2 regions of the Bacillus sp. 1NLA3E genome follow, and region 2 is predicted to be linked to the other one. Evidence: predicted binding sites of a transcription regulator. Region 2 holds the regulator's gene; the other holds the start of a gene.
What was found. Region 2 encodes Rex, which represses fermentation and respiration genes when NADH is low (regulators of the CRP and FNR family bind a similar motif). Its sites were predicted from a motif close to TTGTGAAATATTTCACAA; they were not measured.

Region 1: the regulator Rex is predicted to act here: its motif matches at 6,956-6,973, upstream of nirB (nitrite reductase large subunit NirB).

Annotation. Positions count from the first base shown of each region.
Region 1 covers NC_021171.1:2,242,349-2,252,608, reverse strand. The annotation lists gene B1NLA3E_RS10765 (aspartate kinase) at 1-1,005, opposite strand, end outside; gene B1NLA3E_RS10760 (hypothetical protein) at 1,200-1,619, opposite strand; gene B1NLA3E_RS10755 (NAD(P)-binding protein) at 1,802-2,428, opposite strand; gene cobA (uroporphyrinogen-III C-methyltransferase) at 2,483-3,943, opposite strand; gene nirD (nitrite reductase small subunit NirD) at 4,040-4,372, opposite strand; gene nirB (nitrite reductase large subunit NirB) at 4,382-6,808, opposite strand; gene B1NLA3E_RS10735 (AbrB family transcriptional regulator) at 7,136-8,233, shown strand; gene B1NLA3E_RS10730 (ferritin-like domain-containing protein) at 8,383-8,823, opposite strand; gene B1NLA3E_RS10725 (MerR family transcriptional regulator) at 9,111-10,118, shown strand; gene B1NLA3E_RS10720 (MerR family transcriptional regulator) at 10,153-10,260, shown strand, end outside.
Region 2 covers NC_021171.1:222,602-232,861, reverse strand. The annotation lists gene B1NLA3E_RS01255 (cytochrome c3 family protein) at 24-605, opposite strand; gene B1NLA3E_RS01250 (FAD-dependent oxidoreductase) at 665-2,389, opposite strand; gene B1NLA3E_RS01245 (PucR family transcriptional regulator) at 2,600-4,051, opposite strand; gene B1NLA3E_RS01240 (redox-sensing transcriptional repressor Rex) at 4,689-5,342, opposite strand; gene moaC (cyclic pyranopterin monophosphate synthase MoaC) at 5,368-5,862, opposite strand; gene B1NLA3E_RS01230 (ABC-F family ATP-binding cassette domain-containing protein) at 6,007-7,932, shown strand; gene tsaD (tRNA (adenosine(37)-N6)-threonylcarbamoyltransferase complex transferase subunit TsaD) at 8,834-9,856, opposite strand; gene rimI (ribosomal protein S18-alanine N-acetyltransferase) at 9,853-10,260, opposite strand, start outside.

The DNA.
Region 1 (10,260 bases), 2.0 Mb from region 2:
ACCAAAGTCCTCTAAAATTTGCAGCAACTTTCGTCCGAAACCAATTTCACGGTTCATTAAATATTTGCTGACATAAATACTGCAGAAGCCACCATCACTAGCAATTCCAACAACTGGACCACTAGTGAGACTCCTCGCATTTACAATTCTAGTTCCTGGTGCAGACGGATTATTTGTATTTTTCACATTAACGGGAATTCCTGCCCGAAACGCAGGGATGAGAGCCTCATCATGGAAAACAGAGAAGCCAGCATAGGAAAGCTCGCGCATTTCACGATAGGTTAACTCCCGGATTTCCTTCGGGTTTTGGACAATACTTGGATTCACCGAATAAACGGCATCAACATCGGTAAAATTCTCATATAAATCAGCTTTAATAGCATTGGCAAGAATGGATCCGGTAATATCTGATCCGCTTCGTGAAAAAGTTAATACTTCACCAAATTCGTTATATCCAAAGAACCCTGGAAAAATAACGATTCCTGACCGCTCACGAAGAGAATATAACCGGTCATAGGATTCTGGAAGAACTTGAGCATTTCCGGGTTCATTACTTACAAGGAGCCCTGCTTCTTTCGGATTAACATATGAGGCTTCCACACCTCGATGTTGGAAATAAGCAGCGACTAATTTTGCGTTATTGTCTTCCCCACTTGCCTTAACCGCATCAAGATACCGCTCAGGTGAACTCTTGTCACCATTTAGCAATTCTAATAGGTCCCCTTTGATTTTTTTAATGATATCGGTAGAAAGTCCTAGTTCATTGGCAATGGTAGAATATCTTTCTATAATGCTATCAACTAATTCTTGTGCATCTCCACATTCCAAATAACGTTCGGCACAAGCAATTAATAAATCTGTAACCTTTATATCATCAGCAAACCGTTTACCAGGAGCTGAAACGACAACTATTTTACGCTCTGAATCATTTAAGACAATCTGAAAAACTTTTTCAACTTGTTCACCTGATGCTAGTGATGAACCTCCGAATTTTACAACCTTCATTCTAACAACCCCTGCTCTCAAATTTCTAAGTGCCAAATTTAGTTATTATTATCACCCTTTATGAAAAAAGAATCAAGGCTTTTCTTCCAGGAAAGCACAAATGTTTTTTTGACACGGACTTAACTTTGTTCTCCAAAGTTAAAAAAGGATAGACTTAGCTTCACCAGCTATATCTACCCTTTAATATGATTAAATTAATGATTTTTTACGACTCGGTTTAGTTCATTAATATCAGCTTCATGCTGAATCGACCGTGCCGCAAGTAGATCAATAGTTTTTTGCTTATCGTGAATGGCTGTTAATCGTTTTATTTCGGTTCCAATAAATGATTCTAAATGCTGATACTGAACAATGATACTACTAATTTTCTTGTCCTTTCGTTCATAATCATGTTCGATTTTTTCCAAACAATCAGCCATTTTTTCATCTTTTTTTTCCATGGTTCCAATTCGCTGATCGAGATTACCTAAGATATGCTCCAGCTTTTCCATACGGTCCGAGGCCTCAACCCTTAACTCAGCAAGATCGTTTTGAAGCTCCATTGTGGTTCTTCGAAATTCAGCAAATTCTTCCTTTAAGACTTCACGCAGTACGTTTTTAATTTCTTCGCTCATCCTAGTCTTCCCCCAATATCTTTTCTATTTATGTAAGAAAATCTTTGGTCGTCACAATGAATGAAAGCGTTGTAAAAGAGAGGTTAGGAAAATGCCCCCCATGAAACTATATTAATTTTAACATTTTTCGGAAATCTTGTGCTATTCTTCACCAAATTAATATATGTGTAGTTGCAAGGATGCTAATCTTCACCTTGTACTTGAATTAAAAGGAATTGAAATTCCTTTTGACGATTGGTGCTTCCCAAATAACTTGGACTGACAATTGCTTTAAGAAGCTCTTTCTTTTTAGTAGGATCTTGAACCGTCTCCAAAATCGTTTTTCGAGATTCTGAAAGAAATTCTAGATAGTCAACATATTGATCATCAAATTGCTGCTCCAATTGTTTGCGGATTTCTTTTGCTAAAATTGGACTTGCACCTTCTGTAGAAATGGCAATTGATAGTTTCCCTCTCCTCAAAACTGATGGGAATTGAAAATCTGAGTTTCCCGGATCATCTACTAAAGAAACAAGCTGGTGTTCTCCTGCAGATCTTTTAACAGCGAGATTGATTTGCTTATCGTTAGTCGCAGCAATAATAAGAAAAGCTGATTCTACATCACTTGGAGAAAATTGCTTGTTTTTCCAAAAAACTATTTTGTCCTCAGCCATTTTTTTCAAACCTGCTGTCAAGTCAGGACTAATCACCACAATATGGGCCCCTTTTTCCAATAATGACCTTATTTTGCGTTCAGCAATTTTGCCGCCACCGATGACGATCACATTCTTGCCTGCTAAATTCAGACTTATAGGATAGTGTGCAACCATATAACCACATCCGTTTCTTATACTGTTCTATCATTTTCCATTTTCGCATAGATGTCACAAACAGCTTCTATCCTGACTATTTTTCATTAAACATTCCATTAAAGAAAGCTTTGATGGTTGTTGGGGCATTTTGTATTCCGTTAAACCATATGCTTCAGCCATTTGTGAGGTTTTTTCCCCCATACAAATAATTTCAGCTGTCTCAAAAATTGATCTCGGTAGGATCTGAGTTTTCTCCATCTCCTGAAGGAGTTTTTCCACGGAAAGACTACTAGGAAAAATGATTGTATCCAGGCTAGCCTCAGCGAACATCAGCTTCAACACTTGGGAAAATTTTTCATCAATCTCCAGCTTGCTTGTTATATAAATATCACTATTTTCGTATTTGCTTATATAACGATTATCCCCGACAACAAGCAGCTTTTCAATTCTTTTTAGATCACTTTCTAATTGTGCCAAGAAACCATATTTATTAAGCGTTTTTACCGATTTTATTGACACGCCGTATAGTGCCCCACTTATACTCCTAATATCAATTCCTTGTTCAACCAATACTTCAAAAAAGTCCGTTACACTCTCTGGGGAGGTAAACAGAATCTGCTCATATTGATTGAGGTTCGTTAATACCTTTATATTTAGGGGGACGGTGGTTTTTTTCCATTTTGGAAATTCATAAACGTCTGCTCCCTGATCTGCTAATTCCTTGGCCATTTCACTTTGAGTAACTCCTGTCCGTGCCAAAAGGATTTGGCGGCCAAACAAAGGTTTTTTTTCAAACCAATTCATTTTATCTCGAAGCGAAATGATGTTGCCAACAAGGGTGATGGCTGGATTGGTGAATTTCACCTCATCTGCCTTCTCTGCAATCGTCTCCAAGGTCCCTTCCAGCGTTTTTTGGCGACCAAACGTCCCCCATTGAATGAGAATAACTGGAGTCGTTGCTGGTTTACCAAATTGGATTAGGTTTTTGCAAATATAGGAGAGATTGGCGATTCCCATATAGAAAGCAATCGTGTCGATTCCGCTGGCCAACCCCTGCCAATCTAAACTTGGTTTTCCTTCTTTTGATTTATCGTGTGCTGTTACGACGGCAAAAGTTTCGCCGAATTCCCGATGAGTTACCGGAATACCTGCATAAAGTGGAGCAGCCATTCCAGAAGAAATACCCGGAATAATTTCAAAAATAATACCGTTCTTGGAAAGTGCATCTGCTTCCTCACCAACCCGACCAAATACGCCCGGGTCACCGCCCTTTAATCGCACAACTGTCTTTCCTTCCAAAGCTTTTGAAACAAGTAATTCATTTATTTTTTCCTGACGAAGAGTGTGTCGGTCTGGTAATTTCCCGCAGTAAATGAACTCACAATGAGCTGGAGTAAACTCAAGTAGTTTTGGATTTGCAAGTCGATCGTATAAAATAACCTCGGCATGCTTAATCGCTTCCAGCCCTTTTAGGGTCATTAATCCAATATCACCAGGGCCAGCCCCTACTAAAAACACTTTTCCAATCCTCATTGTGTGTACACCCTTCCCATTCAACAATATGTATAAAAGAAGGGGAACAGCAATTGATGTCCCCCATACTTCAAAATTATATCTATATTATCACACCTAATTGTTTTTCGCTTCATTTAGATTGATGACAACAAAATCCCCTTCAACCTCAACAAGATAGGTTTTTACATGACCTTTATCTGGAAGTTGAACCTGTCCATTTATTAAGGAAATTTTCCAATCATAAACAGGGCAATACACATATTCACCACTAACAAGCCCATCAGAAAGGGTTCCACCCTTAGGATGAGGACTGCGATTCTCTACTGCTTTAACTGCACCGCTTGTTAACCGGAATAAGACAATTTCTTCACCATTAATGTTTACGATTTGCCCAGCTCTTTCAGGAAGCTCCGAGTATACTGCTACATTTATTTTTTCCATTTTCATCAACCTCCCTTAGTTTATCACTGGAACATTTCGCATTTGATAATATTTGGCTTGAATTTCTTTGCTTTCAATTACCTCTTGCCACGGTTCAATATATTTTGTTAACGTTTTATCCATTCGCTCATTCAATGCTTTTCTAGTTTCTTCATTCGCCAATACTTCTTTTACATGATCCAGACCAACTCGTTCTAGCCAAGGTGCCGTCCGCTCTAAGTAGTTGGCAGTTTCACGGTAATACTGAAGATACGCTCCCGTCATTGCCATCACGTCTGTTTGGGTTTTCACTTTGCCTAATAGGTCCGCTGCACGAAGATCTGTTCCACCGTTTCCGCCAATATAAATTTCCCAGCCGCCATCTACACCTACAAAACCAATGTCTTTAATACCAGCTTCGGCACAATTTCTTGGGCAAGCAGACACGCCCATTTTAACTTTATGCGGTGTATCAAGTCGCTCAAATTTCTTTTCTAGCTCAATTCCTAGGCTCATTGAATCCTGAGTACCATAGCGGCAGAACTGCGCACCCACGCAGGTTTTTACAGTACGAAGTGTTTTTCCATAGGCGTATCCAGACGGCATCCCTAGTTCTTCCCACATTGCAGGAAGATCTTCTTTTTTAACACCGAATAGCCCAATTCGCTGTCCACCTGTTAATTTCACTAGTGGTACTTCATATTTTTCAACAACTTCACCAATTTTTTTCAAATCCTGTGCAGATGTTACTCCACCATACATTCTTGGCACAACGGTATAAGTACCATCTTTTTGAATATTGGCATGCATTTTTTCATTCACTAGTCGAGAATCACGATCATCTTTATATTGATCTTGATAAATCATCCCGAGGTAATAGTTTAATGCTGGACGGCATTTTGAACAGCCCTCTTCTTGTTTCCAGCCAAGAACGTACATGACTTCCTTAATATTCGTTAAGCCTTTTTCTTTTATTTCTGCTACTACTTCATCTCGGCTTAAGCTTGTACATGAACAGATACCAGTTTTCTTAGCAGTTGCATCATACTCATCACCAAGTGTATGAACTAATAGATCAGAAATGAGTGATTTACAGCGACCGCAGGAACGGCCTGCATTGGTACAGCTTCCAACTTCCTCAACCGTGGTTAAGCCCAATGATGTAATCGCATCGACAATCGTCCCTTTTGTAACACCATTACAGCCGCAAACCAAGTCATCAGCGGTCATCGAAGCAGCATCGCTCACTTCGGGTCCGCCACCACAACCTGTGTGCAACAACGAAATACTTGTCATCCCACTAATATCTTCTTGAGTACTCAGCATTTTATACAAGCGGGTACTGTCCTTTGTATCTCCATACAAAACGATACCGACAATTTGATTGTCTTTAATCAGAACCTTTTTATACACTCCATCATATTCATTATGAATTTTAATCGCTTTTGTGTGTGGGGAGTCTAATATTTCACCAGCAGAATAAAGATCGACATTAGACACTTTCAATTGGGTTCCAGTAACCGATCCCTCATACGGTTTTGTTTCAATGCCACGAATATGAGCTGCTAAAACTTTACCTTGTTCGTATAAAGGCGCCACTAAACCGTATACCGTTCCACGGTGCTCCGCACATTCTCCAACTGCATATATAGAAGGATCACTGGTCACCATATAGTCGTCCACGACAATTCCTCGGTTTACTGAAATTCCACTTACCTTTGCAACAACAGTATTCGGTTTTATTCCTACTGCCATTACAACAAGATCTGCTTGTATTTCAGTGCCATCACTAAAACGAAGCCCTTCCACTCGTTCTTCTCCAAAAATTTCTGTCGTTTGTTTTTCAAGTAAAAAATTCATTCCTTGCGATTCAAGTTCTCTTTTCAGCATGGAAGATGCAGTTGGATCAAGCTGTCTTTCCATCAAATCTGGCATTAAATGGACCACATCTACTTTCATGCCAAGATTTAATAAGCCACGAGCTGCCTCTAACCCCAGTAGGCCTCCCCCAATAACAACCGCTTTTTTATATTGTTTAGATACTTTGATCATTGTTTCACAATCTTGAATATCACGAAAACCCGTAACGCCTTCTTTATCAGCACCTGGGACTGGCAAAATAAATGAACTTGATCCTGTGGCAATAATTAATTCATCGTATTCTGTTACTCTACCTTTATCTGAAATAACCTGTTTTTTCCCGGTATCAATGCTGGTAATTGCTTCTCCCGTAAACAATTGTATATGATTATTTTCATACCATTCCCAAGAATTTAGAATGATTTCTGGAAAGCTTGTATCACCTTGTAGGACAGTTGATAACTGAATTCGATTATAGTTAGGGTGCGGTTCATTTCCAAAAACCGTCATTTCAAAATAGTCTGGAGCCAGCTTTAGGATCTCTTCAATTGTCCGTACACCCGCCATTCCATTGCCAATCATTACTAGTTTTTTCTTATTCATGATGTGTTCCCCCGATGCTTAATTTATAAAACCGTTATATACATTTCTACATATCAAGGATTCTTTTTCGGTGCGTTTACCTTATGACCACATTGTAATCTCGAATAGAAAAAATAATTGTGAAGTTCGTCACTTTTGAATATATGATTGTGTATTAGTTCACAAAGGTGACAAAAATCAGGACAACCTCATTTTCAAATAAACAGGGGCTGTTAAACATTTTTTATCATCTACTTCAAGCTATATTTAAAAATTTGACAGTGATCAAATTCAGGCTTACATTTTTTATGTTACAGTGATGATATTCATAAAAACAGGAGCTTAAAAATGAAAAAAATGATGATCCAACATGAATCAAAATACATCCAGTTCAGTTTTACATTATTGATCGCATTAATTGGGGGAACTATTTTTTCTGTTATCCATATGCCTGTCCCATGGCTGCTGGGACCAATGACCGCCGTTTTTATGATCCCAAAACTGGTAAAAATCCCACTTTACTGGCCAGTTTATATTCGAGATACAGGTCTTCTCATCTTTGGGTATTCCATCGGTCTATCTTTTACAAAAAATGCCCTAGTGCAAATTGTTTATCAGTTGCCCATGATGTTTATATTCACTTTTTTGATGTTATTGGTTTGTGCTTTAATGGCCTATTTCGTTTCCCGCTTGTCAGGGATAGACTACCCCACCATTTTGACTGGTAGTGTTCCTGGGGGATTATCACAGATGGTTATTTTTGCTGAGGAAACGGATGGCATTGATGTAACAACCGTAACTTTTCTACAAGTGATCCGATTATTAGTAATTATTTTCTTTATTCCTTTATTAGTATATAGTCCTTTATTTGGAGGGGACACCTTTGGTTCTTCTGCCGCCATTGTACAGCACGGGACAGTGAACTTGGATCATTTCTTTCCAGAAATTTATATATATAGCTTGGTTTCAATCCTGTTTGCGTTGATTGGAAAAAAAATAAAGTCACCAACTCCATTTTTACTCGGTCCAATTATAGCTACGATCGGACTAAATCTAACCGGATTTCATGGGCAGGCACTGCCCGCTTCACTCATTGATATATCACAGATAATGATTAGTGTTTATATTGGATTAATGATGAAGCCTGAAAAATTAAAACAAAAAGGACGTTTGCTTTGGCTTGCGTTAATGAGTGGGTTAGTTCTGGTCAGCAGTGGTCTTGTTTTAAGCAATGTCCTTCTGCATATATATGATATTTCTATGACTACTGGCTTTTTAAGTTTAGCACCAGGGGGAATGGATCAAATGGGGATCATTGCTCATGAAGTAAAGGCGAACCTCTCATTTGTTTCTGGATTTCAAATGTTCCGGCTCTTATTTATCTATTTTGCCATTCCACCCATGTTAAGATGGGTATTTCACAAACGGCTTAAGAGCAGGATTTAGAATCGCCTCGGCATTCTTTACATTAAGACTCTGTTAAAAGAGAATGTTGATTTCCGTTCCAGGCGCTTCGCTTTCCGCGGGGCGGGCCACATTGGGGCACCAAAAGGTGTTTCTATGTGTTTTTTTCACAAGGAAATGACAAAGAACCTTTATTTATTCATGGTCAAAAAATATAAGAACCAGACCGCGTGATTTTGTTCATCTGCTGCTGCATTTCGGAACACTTCTTTTATGTTGTGCTCCTTTGTTCCTCTGGCAATGTCCATATAAAAATCCACCGTTTCTTGCTCGTCGTTAAGGGCAAACTCCAAGGCCTCCCGATAGGTTGAAGGACATCCTTCTGTATGGTGAACATCTGGTTTCTGCCCCGTTAGTCTCGTATAGATACCAATAAATTCATGATAATGACGAATTTCATCTTTGCGAATTTCTAAAATTTGATTTCTGGTTTTTTCATTACGAGCCATGTGGGCAATTCTTTCATAGCATAATATCGCCGAGTATTCTCCATTGATTGCTTTCGCAACATCATTAACCAACTTTTGCGTTTGCCGATAATCTATTGCATTCATATATGAATAACCATCCATACTCAATCGTTTCCCCTCCCCTTCTTACATCACCATTATTTTATGAGGTAAATCCCAGTTCTGTGTCTTTTAGCTTCCTGAAACCATTTTGCGTTCCTACACGACATCTTTTTTATGGCAAGTGTTATTTTATTAGAAGTTCTGCTGAATCCCGTCTTGTTTTGATAGCTTTTGTCATGAGGCAGGAAAAACAGGTAGGGTATGATGAATAGTAACAATAAAGAGAATCCGATCTCGAAAAATCTAGTTGATAAACTATTAATCAAATAGAAAGGGTTGGTATAAATATGAAAAGTCCATATTTGAAAACATATACGATTCAAGAAGCTTCAAAGCTTATTAACGTTCCTACGGGGACGATCAAACGATGGGAAAAGGATTTAAGTGAATTTATAAACATTCCACGAACGAAACAGGGTGCTAGGTTTTTTTCTGAAAATGAGATTACCTTACTAAAAGAAATAAAGTTGCTCCGCGACACCAATACAAGTCTTGGAAAAATTGCTGAGATTTTCAAAATACAGTCTGGAACTGATTTAACTGTTCCAGTCGAAGAAAAAATAAAAATTGAAGAAGTCGAAACGTCTATCATTACCGTATCTTCCCCACCACAAGTTGCAGAAACAAAGGAATCACCTAATTTAGAAGACTTTTTCCGAATAATGGATGTCTATAAGGAAAATTTACTTGACGAGGTCAAAACAGAAATTCGCACTGGAATTCGTAAGGAAGTATTGGAGGAAGTGAAAAAGGAAATATCAAAAGGTTCTGTGCAAACAGTAAAAAGTCTCTCTCGATCCATCTATAAACTAGGCGAAAATTCAAAATCAGAAATCCAAGAGCTATCAAACATCATGACAGAATCCTCCGAGAATACATCTGAAACATTAGAATCTCTTTCTAAGAACCTTCTCCACGCCTCTGACCACACTTCTAAAACGGTCGAATCTCTTACAACACGTATTGCGAAAGTTTCTGAAAATACCTCGAAAACGTTAGAAACAATTTCTAATGGCTTTATGCAAGCTTCGGAACATGCATCAAAAACATTAGAAACGATATCTATTAGCTTTGTGCAAGCTACTGATGATACTAAATATGAAATTAGTCATTTAGTTGATTCACTAAACAAAGACCGCGAGCTATATATTGAAACACTTCAAGAAGAACGTAAACATTTTACCAAAGAAATCCGAAGTCGCGAGGCAACTTTCCAAAACCTAGTCACTACCTTTAGAAACACCGCCGTAGGAAAAGAACACCAGGAAAACAGAAAATGGTGGAAATTTTGGTAAGAGCACACCAAATTGAAATAAAGGAGGACCAAAATTGAATACAAGTGAAGTTGCGAAATTGTTGGGGGTTTCACCAAGTACCATTAAACGGTGGGTGAAACAGTTGGATTTGCCAATGGACCGAAATGAACGTGGCCACTAT
Region 2 (10,260 bases):
ATCTTACGTAAATCTTTTTATTACTATTTCTTCTTCCAACTGATATCTAATTTATTCGCCCATGAGGCTCCGTGACATTTTAAACATCCATTGGTTGATTGCTCATGTACTTTGTGGCAGGTACTACACTCCCGCTGACCACCGTGTTCTGAATTATGCGGATTCTCATTTGCCTTTGTTCCAAGCGATGCGGTCTTTTTTTGTACCTTCTTCCAATCATGACATTTCAAGCACATCTCTTTTGAAAAGGTTCTCGTTTTCATTGGATCCTCATAGTTTCCGGTTACATATTTCACACCTTCCTGAGCTTTTGTCGTAAGTGAGTCCTGGTGGCAATCATGACATACAATCTTAGCCTTGGCATGTTTATAAGCTAGCAAATTACTGCTACTATTTTGATACGAATTATACTGTGGTTTCATATTGTGACAGGTGGTACTGCAAAATGCTGGGTTATCGCTGGCCTTTACGACTGCCAATCCTCCTAGACCCACAAAGGCAAGTACAATCAATAGTAGAAAGATTATTTGTTTCTTTGACAGATTTTTAAAAAGCTTTTGTTCGTTATTTATTTGTTCTGGTTTGGGTGACATTTTTTTAAACAATTTTCTATCCTCCTATTCAGAGTTTTATTTATCTTCAGGATATTATTACGGGAAAATTTCTAGAGCTTGGCAACTGTCATCCCAACGAGACGTCCGTAAGTGAGGGCAAATGCATGACTTGTACCTGCCGTGACGGTAGGATAGTCACCAACAAAGCGTCCACCCGATACGTTTCCCACTGCATACAAGCCCTCAATTCCCTTGTAATCCTTATCAAGAACATTTCCCGTTTCAGGGTCGCAGGTCAATCCGCCCATGTTGACGAGCATAGCGCCCCCGGCCATCTTACCAGCATAGAAGGGAGGATTTGCAATTGGGAATAACCGCTTCGCCATCTTGCCAAAGTCCTCATCCACGCCTTTACCGCATAGCTCATTGTAGCGTTTGATGGACGCAAGGAGCCTTGCCTGCGCCTTTGAATCCAGCCCAAGCTTGCCTACCAACTCCTCTAAACTGTTGGCGATAACAATGCCATCAGTGGCCCGAACTTCCTCACGGGAGGTAATTGACACCCTGCCAAGAGCCCAAGAGGAGTCCTTTAAATGAGGGACCTTATCAGCAGCAACACAGTGGTTGACGCTTCCGTGGGAAACATTCATGAGTCCAATCTGTTCAGGCCACTTATCATCAAAGATCTGCCACGCAAAATTGCCCGGTTGGCGATATAGGGCATTTGACAACTGCTGGCCGCCGGCATCTTCGTTAATAAAGCGTTTTCCTACAGTGTTAGCCAAAAAGAACGCATCAACACCAAGAGGACCACCAAGTGTGTGAGTCATCGGCGCATGGGGACCGTCTTCCATCTTTGCCCCGACCCAGACGCCCAGCTTATGTCCATCGCCTGTATTGGCTGGGTTACCATTAGCATCTACGCTGGGATAAACATTAAAGAAATTTACCGCCCAAGGTACGAAATACTTAATCATGTCTTTGTTATTGCCATAATCCCCCGTCGCAAGGACAACACCCTTTTTACCGATGATTTTAATATAATTTCCCTTTATGTCTTGACAGATGACACCTTCAATCCTGCCTTTATTGTTAGGGCGGATGAGCGTTTTTGCCCACGTCTTAAACATAAACTTGCATCCCTGCTTCAAACACTTCTGATGTACGCGTTCCATAAGCTTTTTTTGACTCGGAAGAATAGCCATAACCGTCGGGTATGAAGGGTTGTATTCCTCCGCGGGATTGTAACCCTCGGGTACTGGAAAGTGTTGCATTGATATATTAATCTTGTTTACATCTAATGAGAGTGCATCTTCTGGAAGAACCACATGGTCAGGTGCAAGTTCCATCAGCCAATCAAAGTCCTCGCCGCTATGATTAGCCCAGTAGTTCCACATACGGTGATCTGCACGGTAACCCATCTGCTTCATGTTCTCGGTAATTGCAGCGTTTTTATCCATCTTGACTCCAAGAGACTTTTGAATTTTGCTATCGATGATTCCATACTGACCGCTGCGGACTTGGAATGTGTCTGCCTTTTCGACAACAATTACTGAGGCACCGGCCTCCGACGCTGCTCGTGCCGCATGCATTCCTGCTACACCAGCCCCGACAATCACCACGTCAGCTTTAAGAGTCTGTTTAATTTTCGAATCAGAAATTTCAGGTGCCTTACCCAGCCAATCTTCGGACGAAGTTTCTGCAGAAGCTCGTGCAGTATCCGCTTTCTCGGAACAACCAGCCAGTAGTCCCGCGGAAGCAACCCCCAAAGCTGCAATTGCTGTTCCTTTAACAAAGTTCCTTCGACTTAACCCCTTCTTCTCGTTTTCGCTCATTAGTACTCTTCCTTTTCTCTATATATTTTGTACTACACAAAAATGCTATCATTTTGTAATTTTCGGCAACATATATCATGGTACAGAATTTACATCGTGATCATTTTCACAATTTGTACTTTCATACTATAAAGTTAAATCAAACAAAAATACCCTGCCAGCTTTGTAGCTGGCAGGGTATTTTTGTTTAGCAAGAAGCTTTATATCGAACTAGAAGAAACTTATTTTATTGTTAGTCCGGTGTGCTATAAACTCAAGTCCTTTAAAGGAAATATATAACTGAAAGAATGTTTCGCCATCGTGTAGGTCAATGTTTGTGATTTCTTGAATTTTATTAATGCGGTAAACCAGGGTGTTTCGATGAATATAAAGGATTTCCTTCGTCTTTAATAAAGCTTTTAGGTTAATAATATAATAGTATAGTGTTTTCATAAATTCAGTATGGTTTTCTTTATCGTAGTTTACCAGACAAAATACAGCTGGATGCAAATAATCCGTAATATCGGTAGTCTTGTTGCCCAATTCAAACAATCGGTAAATAGATAGTTGTTGAAAAAAGAAAACTTTTCCCGGCTTTTGTAAAGATAAACCAATATCCAGAGCATCTTTTGCTTGTTGATAATGTCGCTTGATTTGACAGGGATCGTGAAAGCACATACTAAAACCAGCAGCCATATCACAAGCGTTAAGATAAGTGTTGAGCCTCTCCTGCTCCTGACCCGTCAATTCCTGATTTTCATTATTATGATGGATCAATACAATATGATCTGTGTATACGGCAAAAATACTGTTTTTAAAAATCTTTCCTAGTTCCTTTAATATTGGATGTAATTGCGAGTTTAAATGAGTTGGATTTACTGATTGAATCACAGCCATATAAATATTTTTATTCAATTTCAAATTCAAGGTGCTGATTCGTGCTTCGATAAATTCTCTTTTTTCAATTGAATTTTCCAGCATATCCCTAAGAAAATGCTCATGTAGCATACCCTTGATATTTTTATTAAAGTAGTTGTTTTTCATTTCAAGGGAGATAATCTTGCATATTTTATCAGTCAGAATAAGGTCGCTTTCATCCCAATCAACATATCCTTTCATTACCACTGCATATCCAATGATAACTTTATCCAACATAATGGGCGCATGTATCAGTATGGTATCTTCCGGCAAAGGTTTGTCATGGCCGTAGCACTTCCAAAAATAGGAAGAACCTTTCTCTCGCATCGTATCTAACGCTTTTACCTGAAAAAAAGCTGCCATTGTTTGTTGAATCATCTGCTCATCCTGTCCGGCCATTTTATAAATCTCATTCTCAGGTCTTAAGTTTTGAGAAAAAGCAAGAATTTGAAAACCTAAATCATATATTATAATAGGGTTTCCAAGTAAGGAACAAGCTGTGTCCGCAATGGTTTGCAGATTTCCGGAACATGCAGCGTCTAAAAGCTTTTGAGGAATATAACCTTCATCACTAGATGTGAGGATAATGTTTTGTATCCGCGCATATAACGTATTAACGCTGACCGGCTTCTTAATTAAAATAAGATTGAGCATATCACAAGAAGTCAACTCAGTTGGAATTTCAAGGTCACATAGACACACTAAATTAATAGATGAACAAAACTGCGCTGGGTCTTGGAGTATGAAATCTTTGCAGATATACAAAATGTCATCCTTGAATTCTGACGGGATTTCCTCTATTAAAATGACTGTAGTTACCTTTTCATTTTTCCTGTTATTAATATATAGTTGGGGTTCGAATTCATCAAGCTCACATGAAACTCTGCGCATATTGGTTGTCATATCGGTCACCTCCAAATAAAAGAGCTGTTAACACAAAAAAAGAGGGAATCTCCTCCCTTTCCGCGGACGAACTGCCAAGCCCCCTCGTTCGAGCCTCGCGTGGGGTCATCCCCTTCTTTTTCCGCTGGAATATCGCAAATTCCCTTACAATCAACAAACATCGTTTAACAGACACCCATGCCAATCCCCTCGGCACATCTATAAATAAAAATAACAAAGGAAGTTATCCACAGTTATTTTTTGGGTAGGGCCTATTATTTAAATAAATAGGTCAAATGTGTTGAAAAAACTTAATCAAATACCATTGTATAATTGTCCCATTGAAATAACACAAAGAATAAAAGAATATATCATGACAAAATGCAAAAGTTTTATAGTGAATTCGTATGCAAGGGAAAATTGGAAATTCCCCATATAAAAAACCTGTATAGAATAAATTCTACACAGGTTTGAAAATCATATTAGTTTATCAACGGCCCTCTATGGGTACATTTTTTCCTTATTCCTCTTCTACCTTTGGATAGTGCTTTAAGAAATACACAAGTGATTGTAATTCTACGGCCAAATCAATATGATGAACACGAATGTCCGAAGGAACATTCAATCGTGCTGGCGTAAAATTTAGAATTCCTTTAATAGGACCACTGGTTAACCGATCAGTTGTCGCTTGCGCTACTGGAGCTGGAATCGTCAGAATCGCCACATGAATATTCTCTTCTTTGATTTTTTTCTCTAAATCATCCATATGAGCAACAGGAACATCAAGAATACTTGTTCCAACCTTTGCTGGGTCTACATCAAATGCAATGGCGATCTTCGTATTATTATTTTTTAAAAAATTATAATTTAATAAAGCTGTGCCTAGATTACCTACACCAATTAAAGCTACTTTTGTCAATTCATCCTGATCAAGCGTTTTCCGAAAAAAAGTTAACAGGTAATTCACATTGTAACCGTAGCCCTTTTTCCCTAACGCACCAAAATAAGAGAAGTCTCTGCGTATCGTCGCAGAATCTACTTTGACTGCCTCGCTTAGTTCTGCAGATGAAACGCGCTGTTTTCCGGATGTATGTAAATTTTTTAAGAAACGATAATACAGTGGTAATCTTTTTGCAGTGGCCTGTGGTATTTTGGATGAACCCTCATTTGCCATAACAACTCTCCTCTCCAATATAAAATTATTTCACACGGTTTTCTCTATGAAAATCTCCGCTTTTCCCACCTGTTTTTTCAACTAAAAACGTTTTTCCAATTACCATACCTTTATCGACTGCCTTACACATATCGTAAACCGTTAAAGCACAAACCGAGGCTGCTGTTAACGCTTCCATTTCCACACCTGTATTTCCTTTTGTTTTAACCTTTGCTGAAATGTGCAAAATATAGTCATTATTTTCTTTTCCCCATGAAAAAGAAATATCTACACCATTTAAGGGAATCGGGTGACACATTGGAATAATATCCCAAGTTTTTTTACATGCCATTACTGCTGCAACTTGTGCAACTGCTAGGACATCCCCTTTTTTCATTTCATTATTGGTTATTTTTTCATAAATATCACAGCTAACAGTAATACTTGAATAAGCGAGAGCTGTTCTAATTGTTTCAGGTTTACTGCTAACATCGACCATTTTAGCACGGCCTTCTTCATTAAAATGCGTAAATTCTCCCATATGTACACACCTTTCTAACAAAATCATACACTATTTTTCCAAACATGTATGTATCAACTTGTATTTTCCTTCACAAGATTGGAGTTATTGCTGATATGATAGGAATACGATAAACTTACTCTATCGCAATAGAGGTGAAAAACAATGATATTATTACAAGTAAACCAATTAAATAAATATTATGGTGCAGATCTTATTTTATCTAATATTAAACTAGAAGTACAAACTCGAGATAGAATTGCCTTAGTCGGCCGTAACGGTGCTGGAAAATCTACTCTGCTAAAAATCATTGCTGGGCAGATGTCCTTTGATTCTGGAGAAATCATGAAACCAAAGGAAGTTACGATTGGGTATTTAGCACAAAATACAGGGCTGGAATCAAGCCTTTCCATTTGGGAAGAAATGCTTACGGTTTTTGCTGGATTACGAATTCTTGAACAAAAGCTTCGACAATATGAAGAACAAATGTCTGATCCAGCAATATTAAAAGAAACAAGCACTTACGAAAAATTATTAAAGGATTATGACCTCTTGCAGGTTCAATTTAAAGACCTTGGAGGGTACCAATACGAGGCCGATATTCGTTCCGTTCTTCACGGTTTAAATTTTCATACCTTTGATTATTCTACCAAAATTTCCAGCCTGAGTGGTGGCCAAAAAACGCGGCTTGCACTTGGAAAATTATTATTAACCAAACCCGATATTCTTATTTTGGACGAACCCACCAACCATTTAGACATTGAAACATTGTCCTGGTTAGAACAGTATTTACAAAATTACGAAGGAGCTATTTTAATTGTTTCTCATGATCGCTACTTTTTAGACAAAGTTGTCAACCAGGTTTATGAAATGTCACGGCAACAAATCCTAAAATTCACAGGAAATTATAGTTCCTATCTCGTGCACAAGGCAGAAAACTATGAACGTGAAATGAAGATGTATGAAAAGCAGCAGGATGAAATTACGAAGTTACAAGATTTTGTTGCTCGAAACCTCGCCCGTGCATCCACTACAAAAAGGGCGCAAAGCCGGCGGAAACAACTTAATCGAATGGATGTTATGAACCGGCCTCTAGGAAATGAGAAATCAGCTACATTCTCTTTTGATATTGAAAAACAAAGCGGAAATGAAGTGTTAAACGTCCATTCTGTCGCTGTTGGTTATGGTGAAGAAAGGGTATCTGAAAATATATCCATTCGAATTACCCGTGGGGAAAGTATCGCGCTGGTTGGGCCGAATGGGATCGGTAAATCCACCTTATTAAAAACTATTGTACAAAAACTAGATCCGTTAGCTGGCACATTCCAATTAGGCTCCAACGTCTCGATTGGCTATTATGATCAGGAACAAGCTGAATTAACATCAAATAAACGTGTGTTAAATGAACTATGGGATGAATATCCGTTAAAGCCTGAAAAAGAAGTTCGAACTGTTTTAGGTAATTTTTTATTTTCGGGTGACGATGTTTTGAAAATTGTTTCAACCTTAAGCGGCGGAGAAAAAGCTCGACTTGCCCTCGCCAAGCTTATGATGGAAAAAGCTAATCTCCTCATTCTTGATGAGCCCACGAACCATCTGGATTTAGACAGCAAAGAGGTACTAGAAAACGCCCTCATCGATTATCCTGGAACTATTTTATTCGTTTCACATGACCGTTATTTCATTAATCGAATCGTTACAAAAGTGATCGAATTAGGGAAGAACGGCGCTGTCGAATATTTAGGTGATTATGACTACTACGTTGAAAAGAAACTCGAACAAGTTGAGCTAAAAGCACTTGAGAATACACCTAAGGTGGGGACAACACTTGCTGGCACTCCAGTAAAAAATACTTATCAACAGGATAAGGAAACAAAAAAATTGGAGCGCCAACGACAGAGAAGAATGGAGGAAATTGAGGCGAGTGTCGAAAAATTAGAGACACTGATCTCAACTAACGAACAGCTATTATGTGACCCAGAGATATACCAAAACCATGAAAAAGTGTTGGAGCTTAACGGCCAAAACGAGGCGGCACATTCCACGCTTGAAGAACTGATGGAGGAATGGGCTGAACTTGCTGAGGACTAGGGAAATCTTGAAACGGTAATTATTTTATGCTGTTTTCTAAAAGATTGAATGTATACCTTTAAAAATGAAACTGATTGGAGCGGAAGGTGCTCGACTCCTGCGGGAGCAGCGGGACAGGTGAGACCCCGCAGGCGTAAAACGAGGCCACTGAAAAAGGCTGAGAAATTTTGAGAAAAGCAATTCCCTGAAAAATCCATCCCCACTTTCGATTTAATAATGAGGAGTAAATCGGACTGAATCCTCCACTTCGATAGAGGAAAATGGCGGGATTTTGGGATTGTGTATTGTCAAAAACTTCATTTTAAATAGAAAAGGACTTTTTCAGCAGCCTCCGTAAAACGCCGAGGAGGCTCACCGCACGCCCCGCGGAAAGCGAGCACCTGGAGCGGAAATCAGCCTCTACTCTCATAAGTAAATAGCAACAAATTTTACGAAAACAGCCTTATTTTATAATAAAAAGGCTGTGTTAAAACTCATTGTTGATTGTAGCGGAAATCAACATTCTAATTTTACACAGCAAATAAAAAAACCACAAAACTGACGACTTTTGTCATAACTTTTGTGGTTTTTTTCAAGTTGTTTTTTCGAGATTTATCTACTTTTTTCGATATTTTTCATCCAAATTCGTGAAAATATGTGGGAAATCATAACTGAAAAAGTTATTCATTACTTATTAACAATTTTATTCACATTAAGCTTATTATTTTTACAGCATCCACAGGGGTTTTCCACATTATCCACAATTTCCGCTATACTTATCCACACTATACACATGTTATATACACTTATCCACAAAAAAACTCTTCTTGGCGTAAGAAGAGTAAAATGTTTTTTCGGATTAATTGTGGATAGAAGGATCTGTTTTCAATTAAATGTTGTCGAAAGAACAGAGATTTTCGATTTAATTGTAGATCGTGATGTCCAATCCAGGATTGCCATTTAATGAAAGGTTAGCACGCTTTCCTTTTTCAAATAAAACGCTACCGACTGCTGCAATCATCGCGGCATTATCCGTACATAAGGATAATGGTGGAATGACCAACTCGATTTCGGGAATTTTAGTAAATGCCTCTGTTAGTGCCGCTCTTAATCCCTTATTGGCTGCTACACCACCTGCGAGTAGGACCTGCTTAACTTGATATTCTTTCGCAGCTTTTACGGCTTTTGTAACTAACACATCAATAACACTTTGCTGAAAGCTTGCTGCAAGATCCTCTGGTTTGATGCTCTCTCCACGTTGCTCTGCATTATGAACTGTATTTATTACAGCTGATTTTAATCCACTAAAACTAAAATCATATGAGCCTTCTTCTAGCCATGCTCTTGGCAAGTTGATCGTAGGCTTTCCTTCTTGTGCCATTCGGTCAATATGAGGACCACCCGGATAAGGTTGATTCAGCGTTCGGGCAACCTTATCATATGCTTCACCTGCTGCATCATCTCTTGTTTCACCAATAACCTTAAAATCTCCATGTTCCTTCATATAGACTAGCTCAGTATGACCACCAGAAACAACTAAGGAAAGGAGTGGGAAATTCATTTCAGTCACAAGACGATTCGCATAAATATGACCGGTGATATGATGGACACCGACGAGTGGAATACTATGAGCAAAAGCGATTGCTTTAGCTGCATTTACCCCAATTAAAAGAGCACCAACTAACCCTGGGCCTTCGGTAACTGCAATGGCATCTAAGTCTTTAAAGGTGACTCCTGCTTGTTTCATTGCTTCCTCTAAAACAATTGTAATCTGCTCAACATGGTGTCGCGATGCTATTTCTGGAACAACACCACCAAACCGTTTATGACTTTCAATTTGTGAAGCAATAACATTCGAAACGATTTCCCGTCCGTTTTTTACAATAGCAACTGCCGTTTCATCACAACTTGACTCAATGCCCATTATTAATAGATCTTTTCTCATAACTCCACCCACATTACTAAAGCATCTTCACGGTTATCAGTATAATACCCTTTACGAATTGCACCATCTTTAAACCCTAGCTTACGGTATAAAGCCAGAGCTACTGAATTAGTTACCCTCACTTCAAGTGTCATCTTTACTGCACCCAATTTCTTCGTTACCTCCATTACCTTCAATAACAATGCTTCCCCTAGCTTTTTCCCCCTATGTTCTGGAAGTAGTGCAATATTTGTTATATGAGCTTCATCCACAATCACCCATACACCACAATATCCAACTACCTGTTCGGCCTCTTCAATGACAATATAGACTGCGAACCGATTGCTTGTCAGTTCATTGACAAATGCCTCACGACTCCAAGGGGCAGTAAACGATTCATGCTCTATTTTTAGTACATCATCGAT